Regions from separate parts of the Herminiimonas arsenitoxidans genome, predicted to be linked through region 2. Evidence: riboswitches for the same ligand, from Rfam matches in the RefSeq annotation. Region 2 holds a riboswitch; each other region holds the start of a gene.
What was found. Region 2 has a riboswitch for thiamine pyrophosphate ahead of BQ6873_RS06645 (purine-cytosine permease family protein). Riboswitches for the same ligand answer to the same signal wherever they lie in the genome.

Region 1 (2,271 bases), 600 kb from region 2:
GAAAAACCAGCAGCAATGCTCGACATCGATGCGATCTGTAAAGCTTCTGACTCCGTCATGGTTGCTCGTGGTGATCTGGGTGTTGAACTGCCGATCTCGCAAGTGCCGCGCGCTCAGAAAGAAATCATCCGTGTATCGCGTAAATACGGCCGTCCAACTATCGTTGCAACACATATGTTGGAATCGATGACCGAATCGCCTATGCCAACCCGTGCAGAAGCATCGGACGTTGCCAACGCCATTTACGAAGGCGCAGATGCCGTGATGTTGTCCGCGGAATCGGCCAGCGGCAAGAACCCTGTTCGCGCTGTTCAAATGATGGACAGCATCATCAAAGAAGTGGAAAGCGATCCGGTCTACCGCACACTGCTCGATGCACAGCAAGTGACACCACGTCCAACAGCGGAAGATGCAATCTGCAACGCCTTGCGTGACACCACGGCTGCGATCAAAGCTGTCGCTACTGTGACATACACAAAATCTGGTAGCACCAGCATGAGCGCTGCGCGTGTACGTCCGACCACGTCGATCCTGAGCATCACACCAGAACTGAAGACCGCACGTCGTTTGGCATGGGTCTGGGGTATCCACTCGATCGTTGGCGGCAAGGATGTTAAGTCTGTTGATGACATGGTCAGCGAAGCAGTGGCGGCCGCCGTGCATGAAGGTTTTGCCAAGAAAGGTGATTACATCGCTATCTCGGCTGGCTTACCATTCGGCGAATCTGGTACGACCAATCTGTTGCACATCGCAACGGTTAAGTAATATTTGAAGTAATACAGTTTCTGAAAGATGGCATGTTTGCCATTTTTCAGAACTGACATGAATGGGGTATTGCGTTGCATCGCAGTAACCCATTCATGTCAGATGTAAAAATCTGACGGGGGTCAATTGACATAGTCGTTTTATGGCATAGACTACGATTCGTAGTTTGATTCACCTGTTGTAGAAGTAAAAAGCTAGGGGTCCTAGGTAGATGCGTTCCGCATTTGCCGGGTGAGAAAAACCCTTGAACCTGATCTGGATAATGCCAGCGAAGGGAAGCTACCGAGAACGTGTATTGCATCCGGCATTCGAATTGTATTCATCGATGTCCAAGCTGATACGGTATATGTTTTCGAAACCTCCTGAGCTGGCTCCAAGCCAATTTGAAGTTAGCCAAGGAGCCAAAATGAATGCCAATCCGAAATTTCTGTCCGCTACCGCCACGGTAGATGAAGCAGCGATCCAACCATTACCAAATTCCACCAAAGTTTATATTCAAGGTTCGCGTCCTGATATACGCGTGCCTATGCGCAAGATCACACAATCCGATACCGCAGCATCGTTCGGTTTCGAAAAAAATCCGGCGATCTATGTCTACGATACGTCCGGTCCATACACCGATCCGGAAGCAAAGATCGATATCCGTTCCGGCCTCGACACACCACGCCTGCCGTGGATACTGGAGCGCAATGACACCGAAGAACTAGCCGGCCCAACATCTGAATACGGCATCGAGCGTTTGAACGATCCTAAGTTGGCTGAGTTGCGTTTCAATCTGCATCGCAAACCGCGTCGTGCACTTGCCGGCAAAAACGTGTCGCAAATGCATTACGCACGTCAGGGCATCATCACGCCGGAAATGGAATTCGTCGCGATCCGTGAAAACATGAATCGTCGCGCCTATCTGGAAGAGTTGAAACACTCCGGACCAAAAGGTGAAAAGCTCGCCGAGCTGATGGGGCGTCAACATCCGGGCCAATCGTTTGGTGCTGCGATCCCGCAAGAGATCACTGCTGAATTCGTACGTAGCGAAATCGCGCGGGGTCGCGCCATTATCCCGGCCAACATCAACCATCCTGAAATCGAACCGATGATCATCGGTCGTAATTTCCTGGTCAAAATCAACGCCAATATCGGCAACTCGGCAGTCACTTCTTCGATCGGAGAAGAAGTAGAGAAAATGACGTGGGCGATACGTTGGGGCGGCGACAACGTGATGGATTTATCGACCGGCAAACACATACATGAAACGCGTGAGTGGATCATTCGCAATTCACCTGTACCTATCGGTACCGTGCCTATTTATCAGGCGCTGGAAAAAGTGAACGGCAAGGCAGAAGATCTGACATGGGAAATTTTCCGTGACACATTGATCGAGCAAGCCGAGCAGGGTGTTGATTACTTCACCATCCACGCCGGCGTGTTGTTGCGCTATGTGCCGATGACTGCGAAGCGCATGACAGGCATCGTGTCACGCGGTGGTTCCATCATGGCGAAATGGTGTCT
Region 2 (2,271 bases):
AAATGTCAGCTCTTAACATACCTGCTTAATTTCTACATAAATTGACGCGCTGCTCCAGCAAATCCAGCCAGCGCTCGCCGCACTTCTCGTTACTGATACACAGCGCATAATCCGTCACCGTGCGCGCCGCACGTTCCAGTAACTGGATATCCGCTTCATGCTGACGCGCGACATGCGGGTCTTCCAAAAACAAAACACGACGACACTGCTGCCTATCCAGTATCAATTCTGCGATCTGCGCATCACCACCCATCGGGCCACTCAGATAAGGTTTGACCCAGTTACGACCGGCTTCTTCACCTTTGATTTTCTGCGCCAGCTTGTTCAGCAAGCTCCCCGTCGTGCCAGTCGCGCAACGGAATCCGAATTGATCCAGTAATTCAAAATGGCGCTCTGCGATGTCCAGCATGCGATCTTTCATCGCATCGTGGGCAATCATTGCAATACCCTCATTCTTCAAATCGAACGTGGCATCCAGCTCAGGATTTGGCGCTGCGCCGATCGCGATCGATTCCAGCTCCAGCCATTCACGTGCGCTAGCCAGCGTCGATAAAAACGGTTTGCCATGAATCACGCATTGCCGCTTCAAAGCGACCGCCTCCGGGAATGTGGATGAAGGGTCAACCGGATCCATCAAGTAAATGACAGCATCCAATCGACGCTCAGGATCACTATCCACCACGCGCGAGACCAGTTTCATCAAACCACCATGTCGGCCGTAAGGAAAACGTTCGATACGCGGATAATCTTTCAACAAACCGAGATGATCCATCGCATCCAGCGTGCGTCCGACCACGATTAATTCGGGTTGTAAATGTTCTTCAATCGCAACGCGGCTACCATTGAGTAAGAGGGCTAGTGCGGAGTCGCGAGCGTCTTGGTGAGTGCGGCTAGTGGCTAATCCAATGCGGAAATTACGGCGAGAAGCAGGCATATTAAACAGTCAAAAAGGCTAAGCGCTGCAACATTGCAGTGCGTCAACTTAAGTATATCGCCTGTCGATGAATAACTTGTGACATTCCTGATCTGTGATAATATACTGTTCATACATACAGTATTTATGTGTTTTCGTCGGGCCGCTCCCCCTCCCTGTTTTATCGTGCGGCCCGACACTTTCTTCTGCAATTGCTGCAACCATCTTCGCGTCACGCCTACAGGCAAACCACTTCCCCGATACATACAACTTGCCTATCCCTCGTTTTTGGCTCAAAGTAGCGCCCAGTTTGACCTTCTTGGCTCGGGGTCCTGCGCATTTGATGCGTGGGTGAGAGATACCCGTTGAACCTGATTGAGATAATTCTCGCGCAGGAAAGCACACAATCATCGCCGTACACCGGCATCGAATCCGCTTACCTGCCATCTATTTTGAAAGACGATGATGGCTTTACCAAACGCACCTGCGGCAGCAAGCAATGCTGCCTTCACACCTATTCCTGCGGCTGACAGAGTTTTTTCCTTCCGCGATCACGCTGCGCTGTGGTTCAGTCTCGGCGTCGGCTTGCTCGTCATGCAGATCGGCGCATTTCTTGGCACCGCGCTCGGCACGCAAACAGCATTGTTCGCCATTATCGTCGGCTCTCTGCTCGGTGCCGCCCTGCTCGGTCTGGTTGCCTACATAGGATTTGAACGTGGCTTGTCCAGCCCGGTACTGATGTGCCAAACCCTGGGCACATCATTTGCCAAATTGCCAGTGATTCTGAACGTCATTCAATTGATAGGCTGGAGCGCATTTGAATTGGTCGTCATGCGCGACGGCACGACTGCCTTGATCAAGGACATCACAGGCATAGACGCAATCTGGCTGCCATATGTCACGGCGCTGTTCTGGGGCCTGCTACTGGTTGGTCTTGCAACCGGTTCAATGATCGGTTTGGTACGTTGGTTCGTCGGCCGCTTCGGCCTGCCTTTGGTTATTCTTTCGCTGATCTGGCTAACCTATCAATTTGTCTTGAAAGCGCAGGTACAAGGTTTGGATGCGATCTGGAATAGATCCGGTGATGGTTCTATGAGTACGCTGGCCGGGATCGATCTGGTGATGGCGATGCCAGTGTCGTGGTTGCCATTGGTTGCTGATTTTGCGCGTTATGGTAAAGCCGGCGCCAGCACCTTCCGCGGCACATGGCTGGGTTTTGCGGTAGCGAATATCTGGTGTCACGCCTTAGGCGTATTGATCGTCAGCACGTCCAATCCGGGTGCTGATTTGATGACGACTTTGTTGCTGGCACAAGGCGGCTTAATTGCGCTAGGTCTGATTCTGATCGATGAGATGGA
Region 3 (2,271 bases), 960 kb from region 2:
GAGAACGAACCAGTTGCCGGGCAACCAACAGACAAGGCAACAGCATCATCTCTACGCAAAGCAAACGCGTTGGCTTGCAAAGTCGTACGCCAGTTATCGTTCAGCTCATATTCAAATTTCACACCCAGATTATTGGTGTCATCAGTAACCGGACGGCTCCACGGTTGATCATTCAGCATCGTCTTGCCGCTGACGCCGGTAGGAATGCGCAAGTCAGAGCCAAGCAACTGGAAGCCAGGTACCGTCAATTGCGATTTATGCTGATAGTCGACATCGACTTGCAGCAAGGCGCGTGGGCTGATGCGCCAATCGAAGGCACCGGACACGAAGCGTCTGTCACCATTGGAAGCACGCACGTAGGAACGTATATCTTCCACGGCTGCATTGATGCGATAACCAAAGCGCTGATCTTCAAAACGTCCGCCCAGATCGACTGCTGCATAACGCGTGCCGCGCTCACTCACCTCGAGCGTCACCGTGCGCAAAGGCTCGTTGGTAGGGCGTTTGGTCACGTAATTCAGGACGCCACCCGACGAGGCTATGCCTGACTGCAAGCCAGCCAAACCCTTGAGGATTTCAAAGCTTTCCTTGTTCTCCATCGGAATCGACGATTGCGCGAGTATGACCAAGCCATCTTTGCGATAGCTGGAACCCTGATCCAGTACAAAGCCGCGTATCGCAAACCAGTCGGACAAACCAACCGCGTTATAGGAATTCTGTACGCTCGCATCGTATTTCACTGCGTCGGTCGCCGTGCGTATGCTGCGGTCCTGCATCTGTTCACGCGTGATGACGCTAATGGATGCCGGCGTCTCGCGCAGCGGCGCTTCCGAAAATCCACCTATGCTCGCATTGCGCGCAATCCCATCTTTTGCCGAATCGGAAGTCACAACAACTTCAGGCAAAACGTTTTCGGAAGATTCAGCCATGGCAGCAGGCGCAAATGCACAAGCTTGCGCAACAGCCAGGGCAATCAGGGAACGGCGGGAGTGTGATGCAGACATGTTTTGTTCAATCAATCGCGTTAAAAAACGAATGCGTGCGAAGGAATGGACAAAGAAATTGCGTGGACTTTGCGCTTCCCTACGCTGGCATTATCCAGGTCAGGTACGGAGGGTTTTTTCTCACCCGAAGACGTTTAGCTCTTCAGGACCCCTAGCGTGGCCGCATACTAACACGAAAGAATAAGCGTGCGAAATGGCATCTTTGTTGTATTTTGCAGCGAATTTCGCCGATCTTAACCAGGATCAATTGGCAAGATGGCTAGTCTGCGGAGACGTGGAAGTAGGCGGCGTGACTATCAAAGATGTGCAGAACGCATGCTTGGTACAACGAATTGATTTCTATTTTTTACTCTTCTTGCTTTTTTCCGACTCGTGGCTATTTTGATGATCGAAATGTGCGTCGGCTGAATCCGGCGATTTTTGTATATGCGTAATCCCGGATGAAACCGAGATGGGATCGCTGGCGGGAAAAGTCATTTCTATCGCGATATCCAGTAAGGTTTCTTTCGCCACTTCTCCTTCAGATGCCGCCGTCTCGGTCGGCATCTCCGCTACCGGATCGCTGGCGGGGAAGGTTTGCTCCAGCGCATCATCCAATTGACGCTCTTCTCGCGAATGCGATTCAGATGCTGAAGCATGTTTCGCGAAAACCTTGGATTTTGTTGGAGAATCATGATGTGCCATATAGAACTCCTTGCTATGTGAAGAGTGTTCAGGGCATGCAATGCTTGATGCTGATCAAGCCATTCCATCTACTACTTGTCGCATACACCTCATGTCTATGCGCTTATCTGTAGGACACTTTGATCCACATCCAGTTCAACTACTAGGCGGATAACGTACGTGCATGATCTGCAATTTCTCTGTACCAGCTGGGCTTTCCAACAGTACTGTGTCGCCTTCGTTTGCACCGAGCAATGTTTGCGCAAGTGGTGCCAGCCAGCTTATCTTGCCGTGCGCCGGGTCCAGCTCATCTAGGCCAACTATGGTGACGGTATGTTGTTCACCAATTGCGTTTTGATAGGTGACGCTTGCGCCAAAGAAGACTTGATCGCCATCGACATGCACGCTTGGGTCAACGATTTCTGCAGACTCCAAACGAGTTTGTAGATAGTGAATACGTTGGTCGATTTCACGCAAGGTACGCTCGGGATCAAACTCCAGAGATGTTTGATTTGTAGCATCTTGCTCGGTTTGCAAAACATGGGCGCGTGTTACTTCCACCAATTCCAGTAACTCATTTTGCAAACGCTGATACCCCTCAGGC

Region 1: it holds a riboswitch for thiamine pyrophosphate, as region 2 does, so the genes downstream of both, thiC (phosphomethylpyrimidine synthase ThiC) here and BQ6873_RS06645 (purine-cytosine permease family protein) in region 2, are expected to answer to the same signal.
Region 3: it holds a riboswitch for thiamine pyrophosphate, as region 2 does, so the genes downstream of both, BQ6873_RS11240 (TonB-dependent siderophore receptor) here and BQ6873_RS06645 (purine-cytosine permease family protein) in region 2, are expected to answer to the same signal.

What each region holds. Positions count from the first base shown of each region.
Region 1 covers NZ_LT671418.1:2,019,016-2,021,286, reverse strand. Annotated here, with positions in the region: gene pyk (pyruvate kinase) at 1-765, shown strand, start outside; TPP riboswitch at 952-1,059, shown strand; gene thiC (phosphomethylpyrimidine synthase ThiC) at 1,172-2,271, shown strand, end outside.
Region 2 covers NZ_LT671418.1:1,416,006-1,418,276, forward strand. Annotated here, with positions in the region: gene BQ6873_RS06640 (methylglyoxal synthase) at 26-934, opposite strand; TPP riboswitch at 1,229-1,328, shown strand; gene BQ6873_RS06645 (purine-cytosine permease family protein) at 1,379-2,271, shown strand, end outside.
Region 3 covers NZ_LT671418.1:2,379,682-2,381,952, forward strand. Annotated here, with positions in the region: gene BQ6873_RS11240 (TonB-dependent siderophore receptor) at 1-1,004, opposite strand, end outside; TPP riboswitch at 1,064-1,167, opposite strand; gene BQ6873_RS11245 (hypothetical protein) at 1,344-1,688, opposite strand; gene BQ6873_RS11250 (GreA/GreB family elongation factor) at 1,824-2,271, opposite strand, start outside.